Regions from separate parts of the Parapedobacter deserti genome, predicted to be linked through region 1. Evidence: riboswitches for the same ligand, from Rfam matches in the RefSeq annotation. Region 1 holds a riboswitch; each other region holds the start of a gene.
What was found. A riboswitch is a leader RNA that binds a small molecule or an ion and turns the genes downstream of it on or off. The one in region 1 is predicted to bind S-adenosylmethionine.
Positions count from the first base shown of each region.

Region 1 (4,516 bases):
GGTTTAGAGCCGTAGCTCCCCTGTTTGGTCGTGATGATGATGACACCATTTGCGCCGCGAGAGCCGTAGAGCGCACTTGCCGCGGCATCTTTCAACACCGATATGGATTGGATGTCGGCGGAATTGATTGCATTGATGTTGCCGGCAAAAGGGGCTCCGTCGACCACGTAAAGCGGCGCGCTGGAGGCATTAACCGAACCGACACCCCGCAGGCGGATGTCGGAATCACTACCCGGCTGGCCCGCCGGTGCGACAGACTGCAGGCCCGGAACCAATCCCTGCAAGGAGCGGCTTACGCTGGATACCTGCTGCTTATTGATATCGGCGCCACTTACCACCGACGCCGAACCCGTGTACGTCGCTTTTGTGGCCGTGCCATAAGCGACTACGACAACTTCGCTCAATGCGCTGTTTGCTGGATTGAGCAATACATCGGCCGTCGGCGAAGTTACTTGCAGTTCCTGTGGTTGGTAGCCGACATAGGTGAATACGAGGATGCTATTTGGGCTTGCATTGATGCTGTATCTGCCTTCTGCATCGGAGGTGGCAGTCGCTTCGCCGCCCTTCACCGTTATGTTTACACCCGCTAGTGGGCTATTCGTGCCAGCATCGCGTATATAACCGCGTACGGCCGTTGACTGCGCGGAGCCGTCGGGAAGGTTTACCAGTAGCCCCAGCAGGCAACTTAGGAGTAGTGTAGTTAATCTCATTACCAAATTGAATTAATTGTGTAAGTAAAACGGAGCATAGCTTGCGCGCGGCGGGCGGGTTTTCCCTCCTAACGTACCGTTTTATGACGTGAGTTATGTTATTTTTTATCGATCAGTTCTGCTAATTTGTCATGCAATTCTTCACCCCTGAGATTGCGTGCTACGATGGTTCCATCCGGGCCGATTAGGAAATTGCTGGGAATGGACCTGACGCCATATAAGGCTGCCGCCTTACTATTCCAAAAAGTGATGTCGGAAACCTGAGGCCAAGTAAGGCCGTCAGCCTCGATTGCCTTAACCCAGGCTTCCCGGGTTTTATCAAGTGAGACGCCGAAAACATTGAACCCTTTGTTTTTATATTGCTGATATGCGGCAACAACATTGGGGTTTTCGCGGCGGCATGGCCCGCACCACGCTGCCCAGAAATCAAGCAGCACATAGCCATTGCCCAGATAGTCGGAAAACCGTACGGTGCTGCCGTCAGGCGCCGTTGACGTGAAGTCAGGGGCCTTATTGCCCGGCAAAACGGTCTCCAGTGTGTTGGCCAGGCCGTGCAAGATGGTTACATACTGCGAATTTTGTAGTGACGCATCGAGCAGGCTGGTGTATTCCCTAATTTGCGGCGGGCTTAATCGGTAAGCGAAGTAACGGTATAAGACATATGCTGTCGTGATGGACGCGGGATCTTCTTTGATAAAGTCGGCGATCTGGATGTTTCGCTGTCGACTGCTGTAGTCGACAAATCGGTCATGGGATTTCGAGCCCGTAACCGTTGTATTGCGGTAATACGCACCGGTATCCAGCGCCACGGATATAGGTGCATCTTCCAAGAAGATGTAAAATGGCGTTTTATCTTTCTCGAGTGTCAAACCGTATAATTCGGGTAGTTGAACCGCTGTTTGAAATGCAAAATCGCCATTTTTCAATGTAGCCGAATCGATGGTATGGAAGATTTTATTGTCAAAGCGCTGCAAATATATCTGTCCATTTTTTGCGCCTTGTACGTTTCCCTTAAGCTGAAGCGGTGCAATTCGTTGAGCTTGCGCCGAGCCGAACGATAAAAATAGTCCGACCAATAGGGTTATTTGAGCGTTCATTTTCTTAAATCAGTAATGTCGTATTCAACCATTCATTATTTCTCCACACGGTAGTCTAGCGCCGGTGCACGATCTCCCAACAATGATTCGTACTTGAAATCCGCGCCCCGGCGGGATTCGAATTCTTCTTTCACCGCTTCGACCAAGGTTGGGTTGGTGTATAGGTCGATGGCGGTAAGCGCAAATACTTTGGCGGTGTTGATGAGCGACTTCGTGCCGATGGTCGTACCGCCGGAAGCGACGTTCTGCCAACTGTGGCCGGGGCTTCCCGGAACAAAACTCGCGGTACCGAAAGATACCGTGGGCACATTCCAGCTCACGTCGCCAACATCTGACGAGCCACCGCCTTGCGAGGGCGTTTCATCCGCCAGCGGTTGCACTATTGCTGCATTTTTCAGCACCGTGTCTGCCAAGCCTAGCCCTTTGGCGATTCCCGCAGCAAAAGTCCGCTCGCGCTCGTCATAGTGTACTCCCCCCACGCGTTCCAGGTTTTTCTGTACCACCTCAGCCAGTTTTCTATTCGGCAGTTTTTCATAAAAGCCAGCAATTATTTCGCTTGTCACGGTGGTCTGTGTACCCTTTGCTGCACCTTCCGCCGCTTGGTTGATCCACGACACCAAGTTCTGGAGCTCATCGCGTTTTGGGTGACGGATATAGTAGGAAACCGTGGCGATCTCCGGCACCACGTTCGGCGCCTCCCCACCGTTACTAATGACGTAATGGATGCGTGACGATGTGGGAACATGCTCGCGAAGCATATTGACCATGAAATTGAGCGCCTCCACCCCGTCGAGCGCCGAGCGGCCCTTGTCCGGATTGCCGGCTGCATGCGCAGGCTTTCCATGGAAGGTATAGTCTACCATTTGGATGGCCGTTCCTGTGCTTACCGTCACCGCATTTCGAGATGCAGGGTGCCAATCCAGTACCATGTCGATTCCGCTGAAGAAGCCATCTCTTACAAGATAGACTTTGCCGCCACCACCTTCTTCGGCGGGTGTGCCAAACACTTTGATGGTGCCTTGATGACCAGTGTTTGCTAACCATTCCTTGATTGCCACGGCACCTGCGACCGATCCGGTACCGAAAAGATTATGGCCACAGGCGTGACCGCCGCCACCTTTTTCCAAGGGCTTCCGATGCGGAACGGTATCTTGTGATATCCCTGGTAGCGCATCGAATTCAGCCAGAATGCCAATAACCGGGCCGCCGCTTCCGTAGGAGGCGATGAATGAAGTGGGCATTCCCGCCAGTCCGGTTTCGACGGTAAATCCATTGGCCTGTAAGTGTTTTTGAAGAATGCCTGAGCTCTCCGTTTCCAGGAAACCCAGTTCGGCCTTGTCCCATATATCCTTCTGCATTTGATCGTAGGTCTGGAAGGATTTATCGAGGTAGTTGAGTGGAACATCTTTGTTTTCCTGCCCAAACAGCAAAACCGGAATAGCGGCCGCAGCTAATAATAACAATTGCTTTTTTAACATGTTAACTTTGATTTGACTTGATACCATTACTAGTTCGTTTTGCTCCTGCTGTAGGCTTCTGCTTCGGGTGTCCTGACACTTCAGCATATGGCGTTGGGGATCGATGGTCGTTTTCCACTTATCTTTGCCTTCCTGTAGGAGGCGGGATTTAGCACCTTAATGTGGCTTCAGGTTGCTAAGACGTCTTCAGGCCATTCCCTCGGTCTTTCTCGATAAGCATGAAGTGAAAGAACTAATATGCGGCAAATGTAATTATTTAATCTACTAAATGCATAGATTTTATAAATTGTATTGCGTTTTGATGTTGTGATGACAAAATGCAAACTAAACAATAAGCAAAAATCCCTGTGTGACAGCTATCTGCGTTAATACATATTATAATCTATTAATTTAGTAGTCTTTAAATAAAAAGTAATACCTTTGCTCACGGAACAAAGGTAATGCAACGATATAACTTGAAAAACGCATAAATATTACGTAATCAGCGTATAGTTTATGCCTAATCGTTTCCATATGGCACAACAGGATATTTTGGCAAAAATAAAGCGGTATAGGAGAGATAGGGGACTATCACAGGCAAATATGGCGGAAGCGTTGCACGTTGCCCTGAAAACCTATCAGAATCTCGAGGTCGGCATTACCCGCGTTGATATCGATCGCCTTGGTCAAATAGCCGATGTCTTGGGCGTCACGTTGCATGATTTGCTGGATGGCCGCGGTAACGCAAACGAAGGCTCAGCCCGACTGATGAATGAAGAGAAAGTGTTGTACGACAAAATCATTATGAATAAAGAAGCCTATATCGCGCAGTTGGAAGACAGCATTCGCTTTTACCGGCAGATCCTTAGGGAAGAGACCGGGCTTTCCGATGAAAAAGTGAGCTCCGGGCGTACGTAGTTTAGCTATTCACGCTTGAAATGCTTAACCTTGCCTGACGATATGCCCATTAGCTGATGAATACCTTCACATCCAAATTGCCGGATACCGGCCCGTCTATCTTTACCACGATGTCGCAATTGGCCGCTCGGCATCAAGCGATTAATCTTTCACAGGGATTCCCGGATTTTGACGGTCCGCCTCGGCTGATTTCGTTGGTGTCGCAGTACCTGCAGGCAGGGCACAACCAGTATGCACCCATGGCCGGGGTACAAGCGCTCCGTGAGCAGATCAGTGCGAAGGTTGAAACCACGACGGGCATATGTTACGACCCCGAAACGGACATTACGATTAC
Region 1 covers NZ_JBHRTA010000062.1:139,252-143,767, reverse strand. Annotated here, with positions in the region: gene ACFOET_RS20825 (SusC/RagA family TonB-linked outer membrane protein) at 1-710, opposite strand, end outside; gene ACFOET_RS20820 (redoxin domain-containing protein) at 809-1,807, opposite strand; gene ACFOET_RS20815 (amidohydrolase) at 1,843-3,285, opposite strand; SAM riboswitch class I at 3,401-3,504, opposite strand; gene ACFOET_RS20810 (helix-turn-helix domain-containing protein) at 3,799-4,182, shown strand; gene ACFOET_RS20805 (methionine aminotransferase) at 4,239-4,516, shown strand, end outside.

Region 2 (4,516 bases), on a different contig from region 1:
ATAAGGCTGCAGTTGAAGTGGCAAATTTCTTCGACAAATCCGTCACGAAAGTATTCGCTTCACTTGGTATCGAACAGGAATATTTTTTGGTCGACTTGGCACTGTTCAACGCACGACCCGACTTGCAGCTTACCGGCCGCACCCTATTCGGACACATGTCGGCTAAAGGCCAGCAACTAGAAGATCATTATTTTGGTGCGATCCCGGAGCGGGTATTAGCGTTTATGGTTGACTTAGAACAGGAAGCCCTGAAGCTGGGCATCCCATTGAAAACTCGCCATAACGAGGTAGCCCCCTCACAATTTGAGTGCGCACCTATGTTTGAGGAAATCAACTTGGCTATTGACCATAATCAGCTGTTGCTCAATGTGATGGAGCAAGTGGCGCTTCGGCATAAATTCAAAGTGTTGATTCACGAAAAGCCTTATGCAGAGATCAACGGTTCGGGCAAACATAACAACTGGTCAATGATCACAAACACCGGGGTAAACTTACTTTCTCCTGGAAAAACTCCGAAGAATAACCTAATGTTTCTGTCATTCTTCGTAAATGTTATAAAAGCGGTACACGACCATGCTGATCTGTTGCGCGCCTCAATTGCCAGTGCGGCAAATGACCACCGACTGGGAGCCAACGAAGCGCCGCCTGCGATCATCTCCATCTTTCTTGGAAGCCAACTGAACGCGGTGCTGGACGAAGTGGAAACGGCAAGAATAGCCAAGAAAGTGAAGAATGAGGCTCTTCTGTGGCATGGCATTCCTAAAATTCCGGAGCTACACCTGGACAACACCGATCGGAACAGGACATCGCCATTCGCATTTACCGGAAATAAATTCGAATTCAGGGCCGTCGGTTCCTCCGCGAACAGCGCCAGCCCGATGACGGTGCTCAGCGCGATTGTGGCCAACCAATTAACGGAATTCAAGTTGGAAGTCGACAAGCAGATCAAAAAGGGCACGAAAAAAGACCTGGCTTTGCTCAATGTGGTACGAAAATACATCAAAGAATCTAAAGCCATCCGATTCGAAGGCAACGGATATAGCAAGGAGTGGGAAGAGGAAGCACACAAGCGCGGCCTTTCCAACATCAAAACCACACCTAAAGCTTTGGATGTTTATATAGACGAAAAAACCATAACGTTATTTGAAAAGCTCAGTATTCTGAGCAAACGTGAAAGCGAAGCCCGCCATGAGATCTTGTTGGAAAATTACTATAAGAAAATCCAGATTGAAGCTCGTGTTATCGGGGAAATTGTTAGCAGTTTAATAGGACCTGCCGCCTTTAGTTACCAAAACGATTTGATTGCCAATGTTAGGGGACTTAAGGAACTGGGCTTCGAAACAGATGCTTACGGATCGCAATCCAACCTTATCGAACGCATTTCCAAGCATATAAACACCATTCTCCTCGACGCAGAGGCGATGCGGCAAGAGCGCAAAAAAGCCAATGTACTTGAAGATGTCCGCGATAAAGCTATCGCATACGATGAAAAAGTTAAACCATATTTTGACAAAATCCGGTATCACCTCAACAAATTAGAACAGATCGTCGACGATCGCAAATGGCCGCTACCCAAATTGCGTGAGCTCCTGTTCGTAAGATAAACTTACCTTCCGCTAAACTTAAATTTCGTGGCCCCGGATACCGGGGCCACTTTTTATATTTATTTACGCTTATCGAGCTTCTTCTTGATATAGCCTACCAACGAAGATTCATCGCTCTGCTCCATATCGCTTAGCTCCAACTCCAGTGCCTTGTTACTCACTTGTATCTCGAGCAAGGAAATTATCAGCGAAACCGCAAAAAAAAGTAAACTGAGTGCGAACGTCAGCTCCGTAAGAAAATCATGCTCCACATAGATGCAATACATGCATAAAATACAGGTTACAAAACTCAGCACCCCCATGGCCTGCATATGACGGATCAATTTGAGTCGGTAACGGAGATTTCTGATTTGCCCATGTAAAACACCGCTCTTATTATGTTCAAGGTATTTGGCGTGCAAGCTCCTGACGAGCGCAGCCAGCGCCAAAAAACGGTTGGTATAAGCCAACATTATCAAACTGATGGCAGGAAAAAGTAATGCCGCGGTATTGAACGTAATCTTCATGGAACAAAAAAATCAAAAAAACTTTGCACAAGCAAATTGCAGCAACTATATTTGCACCCGTTGTGTGCATAACACACACAAATCAATACCTCGTCAAAAAGGTCTTGGTTTATAAAGAAGTGGCGAGAGACTGGCTCAATGACCCACTGGCAACCATCCGCAATCGGTGGAAAAGGTGCCAATTCCTGTCCCGACCAACGCCGGTCGGGAGCATATAAATTGATAAGACAATGAACACTACTTATTCATCAAGCAGCAATCATCGTTCCTACTTCGGAAGGTCGAAGCATTCTTACATGCTATGCATAACTACCACCCAGCGTATGCGAATGCGTGACAGGATGATGTGCATGCACTGTTGCAACTAAATCTCACATCATACGATTGATGTATGACTAGATGCCATTGGCTTCGGCCGCCTTATTGCGGCATCACGCTAACATAGAACATTTAACAAGAACATTAATAAAAAATCAATTAATCATGGCTAATCATCTAAAATTTGAAACCCTGCAAGTACATGCTGGGCAGGAAGTTGATCCAACAACTGGCTCACGGGCCGTACCCATTTATCAAACGACTTCGTATGTATTCAACAATGCCGAACACGGTGCTAATCTGTTCGCGTTGAAAGAATTCGGCAATATATACACGCGGATCATGAACCCCACCACGGATGTCTTCGAAAAGCGCATCGCAGCACTGGAAGGCGGCGTTGCAGCGTTGGCGGTGGCTTCGGGACAGGCGGCGCAGTTTATCGCGCTTACCAACATACTTGAAAGCGGGGACAATTTTGTCAGTGGCGCCAACCTTTATGGCGGCACTTTTAACCAGTTTAAGGTATCATTCAAGCGACTGGGCATTGAAGCGCGATTGGCAAAAGACGACTCCCCAGAGAATATTGAGGTCCTCATCGATGACAAAACCAAAGCCATATACGTCGAAACAATCGGAAACCCCAGCTACAGCATACCGGATTTCGAGCGGATTGCAGGTATCGCACAAAAATACGACCTTCCGCTAATTGTGGACAATACGTTTGGCGCAGCCGGATACCTCTTCAAGCCACTGGAACATGGTGCCCACGTGGTTGTCGAGTCGGCCACCAAGTGGATTGGCGGTCATGGCACCAGCATTGGCGGTGTAATCGTGGATGGAGGCAATTACAACTGGGGTAACGGCAAATTCAGACAGTTCAGTGAACCATCGGAGGGCTACCACGGTTTGATATTCAGCGAGGTGTTCGGGGCAAACGGCCCATTTGGCAACATCCAATTTGCAATCCGGGCGCGTGTAGAAGGGCTACGGGACTTTGGCCCCGCTCTGTCTCCATTCAACGCTTTCCTTTTGCTACAAGGCTTGGAAACCCTCTCCCTGCGCGTGCAACGCCATGTGGATAATGCCTTGGAGCTAGCGCGTTGGCTCGAAAGCCATCCACAGGTCGAAAAAGTCAGCTATCCGGGCCTAAAAACCCATCCGTATCATGGAAACGCGCAAAAATACCTCAAAAACGGCTTCGGCAGCGTGCTGTCATTCGTAATTAAAGGAGGTGCTGAAAAAGCAAACGCATTCATTGACGCGCTGCAATTGGTAAGCCATTTGGCTAACGTCGGCGACGCAAAAACGCTCATCATACATCCGGCCGCCACTACCCATCAACAGTTAAGTGAGGCGGACAAGCAAAATGCCGGTGTGTTCCCGGGATTATTGCGGATTTCGGCCGGCATCGAGCACATCGACGATATTAAAGCCGATCTGCAACAGGCTTTTGATAAGGTCAAGTAACACCGATCCCGGCCACCAAACAACAAACGACATGGGTATACATACATTTCACTATCAAAAAACATTCAAGCTTGAAAGTGGAAGACGCATCAAACATCTCGAAATTTGCTATCATACCTATGGCAAGCTGAATACAAAGAAAGATAATGTAATATGGGTTTCCCACGCACTTACCGCTAGTTCCGATGTTTTTGAATGGTGGCCGGGATTGTTTGGGGAGCATGATCTCTTTAACCCACGGGAACATTTCATCGTGTGCGCAAACATGATCGGATCTCCCTATGGAAGCACAAATCCAACCAGTATCAATCCGGTGACCGGACAACCATATTATCTGTCTTTCCCGCAGTTTACCGTACGGGACGTGGTGGCTGCCCATCGGCTGTTGGCAGACCACTTAGGTGTTGATAAGGTGTCGGTCGCTATTGGTGGATCGCTCGGCGGACAACAGATGCTGGAATGGGCTGTTACCGACCCGGAGCGCTTCGATCGCCTGGTATTGATTGCGACGAACGCTTCCCATTCACCCTGGGGCATCGCGTTCAACGAAAGTCAGCGAATGGCGATCGCTACCGACCGGACGTTTTACGCCAACAAGCCGAATGGAGGCGACAAAGGACT
Region 2 covers NZ_JBHRTA010000030.1:61,646-66,161, reverse strand. Annotated here, with positions in the region: gene ACFOET_RS09180 (glutamine synthetase III family protein) at 1-1,604, shown strand, start outside; gene ACFOET_RS09175 (DUF2721 domain-containing protein) at 1,664-2,110, opposite strand; SAM riboswitch class I at 2,217-2,331, shown strand; gene ACFOET_RS09170 (O-acetylhomoserine aminocarboxypropyltransferase/cysteine synthase family protein) at 2,594-3,895, shown strand; gene ACFOET_RS09165 (homoserine O-acetyltransferase family protein) at 3,927-4,516, shown strand, end outside.
Region 2: linked by a shared signal. The riboswitch ahead of ACFOET_RS09170 (O-acetylhomoserine aminocarboxypropyltransferase/cysteine synthase family protein) and the one ahead of ACFOET_RS20815 (amidohydrolase) in region 1 are both predicted to bind S-adenosylmethionine.

Region 3 (4,516 bases), on a different contig from region 1:
GACACCTCCTCGCGGAGATCGATGGTTGAGGCGGGCTTCTGCTCGGTCTTGCCACCGGGATACTGGACATTCAGGGAGTCGCCATCCAGCTTAATGCCAGCGATGGGCTGGCAGCAAATGTAGCTTATGTTGTTTTCACGGCTGTGGTAATCCGAACTTTCCAGCAGCAGGCTATTGGGAAACACATCACGAATCCGCAAATAAATACTCACAGGTGTGGCGGTATCTGCCAGCAAATGTTTGTACGTTGTTTTAAATCGATATGCCATATTTTCTTTACTAAACATCATAAAAAAACCCGACGGATTTTTCAAAACGTCGGGCTAAATATTCCAAGCCTTGGTTGATTAGGAATACGTTATCGCTCCCCCCGACCCGACGTTTTTCTCACCGGGCCACCACCATGCATCAATGCGGAAGTTCATTGTCAACATACGGCAGCAAATTTATAAAAAAAATTAAGTAAACAAACCTTTCCTCCCAAAAACGGAAAAAAATCGTCACTCATCCAATAAATCCGGCCTACGGGCTTTCGTGCGGGCGATGGCCTGCTCATCGCGCCACTGGTTGATGGCCGCCTCGTTGCCACTGAGCAACACACCGGGCACCTTATGGCCCCGCCAGTCGGCAGGGCGCGTATATACCGGAGCATCGAGCAAACCGCCTTGAAAGGAGTCCGAAAGTGCGGATGTTTCATCGGAAAGCACCCCAGGGATCAGCCTGACCACGGCATCAACGAGCACTGCCGCCGGGAGCTCACCCCCGGAAAGCACGTAGTCTCCGATGGACAATTCACGGGTAACGTAGAGGTCGCGGATGCGCTGATCGATGCCTTTATAATGTCCGCATAAAATAATTATGTTGTCTTTTGTAGACAGGTGATTGGCGATGGTCTGATTGAGCGTCTCCCCGTCGGGTGTCATGAAGATGATTTCGTTGTAAGGTCTCGCCGCCTGCAGCTGCTCGATACAGGCCGCAAAAGGTTCGATTTGCATCACCATACCGCTTCCTCCCCCATAAGGATAATCATCTACGCTCTTGTGTTTGTTATTGGCGTAGTCACGCAGGTTGTGCACCGCGATTTCGCAGAGCCCCTTTTTCTGCGCACGTTGCAAAATGGAATGGGCAAAAGGGCTTTCCAGTAAGCCAGGAAGCACCGTGATGATGTCGAACCGCATGGGGCAAAGATAGCGTTTATTTTGCGTTGTCTGTCGCTCTTTCTGTATGACCCCTTTCACGATACACATATTGCTGACTAAGGGAGGCATTTGCCCGAGATATAAAAAGCCCCACTACGGGAGGGGTAGCGGGGCTGTATCGGGTTGATCGGGTATTACACCGCTTCTGCTACGCCGCGGAGCGTCTTGGCAGCCTCAACCATGGCTTCCAGCGCTGCTTTCGTTTCAGGCCATGCGCGGGTTTTCAGTCCGCAGTCGGGGTTTACCCAAAGCTGTTCAGCCGGGATAACGGCTTTCGCTTTTTCCAGCAGCTTTACCATTTCTTCTTTGCTGGGCACGCGCGGTGAATGGATGTCATACACCCCTGGGCCGATATCGTTGGGATAGTTGAAGTTGGCAAACGCATCGAGTAGTTCCATCTGCGAACGCGACGTCTCAATGGTAATTACGTCGGCATCCATGGCAGCGATGTGTTCGATGATGTCGTTGAACTCCGAATAACACATGTGCGTATGGATTTGTGTATCGTCTTCCACATTGGATGAAGACACGCGGAACGCACGGACTGCCCAATCGAGGTAGGCTTTGTGATCGGCCTTACGTAGCGGCAGTCCCTCGCGGATGGCGGGCTCGTCGATCTGAATAATCTTGATACCGGCTTTTTCCAGCGCCTGCACCTCATCGAGGATAGCCAATGCAATTTGATACGTGGTTTCCGATCGCGGTTGGTCGTTGCGCACGAATGACCATTGCAAAATGGTTACCGGGCCGGTCAACATGCCTTTTACAGGACGGTCGGTGAGCGTCTGTGCGTAAGCCGACCAGTAAACGGTCATATCATTCGGACGGGAAACATCGCCATAAATAATGGGCGGCTTCACACAGCGCGAGCCATACGACTGTACCCAGCCATTTTTGGTAAAGGCATATCCGGACAATTGTTCGCCAAAGTATTCCACCATATCGTTGCGCTCAAACTCGCCGTGCACCAGCACATCGATGCCGAGTTCTTCCTGCAGACGTATGGTCCGCTCGGTCTCTTCGGCGATAAGCCTATCGTATTCTTGTTGTGTAATCGCGCCCTTTTTGAGGTCAGCACGCCATTTGCGTACGTCCCTTGTCTGTGGGAATGAGCCGATGGTGGTAGTGGCGAATGCTGGCAGGTTAAACCGGGCCTGTTGTTTCGCCTTTCGCTCGGCAAACGGGCTCGTGCGCTTCGCGTCTTCATCCGTGATGTTTTTTACCCGCGTTTTCACATCGTCGCGGTGGATGAGGGAAGAGGTGCGGCGGCTTTGCTGCGCGTCGCGGTTGGCCTCGAAACGGGCTGTAACAGCGCTGCTAGCATCATCTGTAGCCAATGTGGCCAAGTCGGTTACTTCCGTAAGCTTTTGTTTTGCAAAAGCAAGCCAGTTTTTAACCTCGGCCGGCAGTGACTGCTCGTTATCTTCCAGATCCAGGTCGAACGGAACGTGCAGCAACGAACTGGACGGAGCAACCCATACCCGGTCGGCACCCAGCGCGTCGACTGCCTGTTTGATCTTTTGGAGCGATGCCTCATAATCATTTTTCCAGATATTGCGACCATCCACCACACCAAGCGACAAGCTAAGGCCGGCAGGCACGTTGTTCAGCAATTCGTTAAGTTGGTTTTCGCCGCGCACCAGGTCGATATGGAGCGCTTGTACGGGCAAACTCAATGCGGTACGCGCGTTTTCGCGCAACGATTCAAAGTAAGTTGCGACAACGAGCTTGCTGCCCTTTGCTGCAGCGGCAAGACGCCCGTATACCGCTTGGTAAAGCGCGCGTGTCTTATCGTCGATATCCAGCGCGAGGAACGGCTCATCAAACTGTACCCATTCAGCTCCCGCTTGGGCCAGTTTGCCGAGAATTTCTTCGTATACCGGCAACAGGCGGTCGATTAAGTCGAGGCGATCGAAGCCGGCTTCTTTCTCTTTGCCCAATAATAAGTAAGTGATTGGGCCGATCAGCACCGGCTTAGTGGTGATGCCCAGTTGTTTTGCCTCATTAAATTCGCTGACCGCCTTTTCGGAGGTAAGCCGAAATTGCTGGTCTTTAACAAATTCGGGGACAATGTAATGGTAGTTGGTATCGAACCATTTGGTCATTTCCATGGCGGTGACGTCCAAGCCATCTTGCTGAAAGCCGCGGGCCATCGCAAAATATAAATCAAGGTTATAGGAAGAAGCTCCTTCCAGCGTGAACCCTTGATAGCGGGCGGGAACTGCACCAACAGTAAGCGTGAGGTCCAGAACTTGGTCGTAGAACGAAAAGTCATTCGAAGGAATCAGGTCTATGCCTGCCTCCTGTTGGGTCTTCCAATTGCTCTCCCGGATGGCTTTTGCGGCTTGAAGCAGCTCGTCCCGTCCGGTCTTCTTTGCCCAATAGGCCTCATTAGCTTTCTTAAGTTCGCGTAAGGCTCCGATGCGCGGATAACCCAAATTATTGGTTTTTAACATGAGATATAAATAAAGTATGACAATTTACAACACCGCTGTTTACTATTGCTTTGGGGAGAGGGCACAAGGTGAGTTGTGTCTGCTTATTTTTCCCGCCTACCAGCGGGTAGAATTTAGCACCTTGTCTGGTGACAGGTTGCTAAGGCTTCACAGGGTCCATTCCCTCTGCCTTTCTCCATAAGCGGCGGCTAATATCGGAATTAGGATTGGAATTTGCAAAAATAATTAACTCACCAACAGCTTATACCCCTTGCCATGCACGTTTACGATTTCTACTTTGGGGTCATCGCGAAGGTATTTACGGAGTTTGCTCAAGAATACGTCCATACTCCGGCCGTTGAAGTAATTATCGTCATGCCAGATTTTGAGCAGGGCCTCTTCCCGGGTAAGCACGTCATTTTTTTTGAGGCAGAGCAGCCGCAGCAGTTCGGCTTCTTTGGTCGACAGCTTTTGCTGTTGCCCGTTGTAGGTAATCTGCTGGGTAACATAATCGAAGTGGTAGTCGCCAATCCGGAATTTATCGGGAAACTCTTCTTCGGCCTGCTTTTCCCTTGATGCCCGTTTGAGCAAAGCATTGATGCGGAGCAGCAGCTCCTCCACGCGGAATGGCTTGGTGATATAGTCATCGCCACCGAGACCGAAAGCTTCGGACTTGTCTTCCATCATCCCTTTAGCGGTAGCGAAAATGATGGGTATGTCGGCGTTGATTTTACGGATTTCCTTGCCCAGTGTGAATCCGTCCTTGCGGGGCATCATGACATCGAGAATGCAGAGGTCAAATTTTTCCTTGTTGAACTGGCGGAGCCCCTCGTCCCCATCTTTGCAGAGCACAACCTCAAATTTTCCCTTAAGCTCCAAATA
Region 3 covers NZ_JBHRTA010000016.1:154,962-159,477, reverse strand. Annotated here, with positions in the region: gene ACFOET_RS06165 (anthranilate synthase component I family protein) at 1-269, opposite strand, end outside; gene trmD (tRNA (guanosine(37)-N1)-methyltransferase TrmD) at 501-1,178, opposite strand; gene metE (5-methyltetrahydropteroyltriglutamate--homocysteine S-methyltransferase) at 1,334-3,655, opposite strand; SAM riboswitch class I at 3,736-3,839, opposite strand; gene ACFOET_RS06150 (response regulator transcription factor) at 3,881-4,516, opposite strand, start outside.
Region 3: linked by a shared signal. The riboswitch ahead of metE (5-methyltetrahydropteroyltriglutamate--homocysteine S-methyltransferase) and the one ahead of ACFOET_RS20815 (amidohydrolase) in region 1 are both predicted to bind S-adenosylmethionine.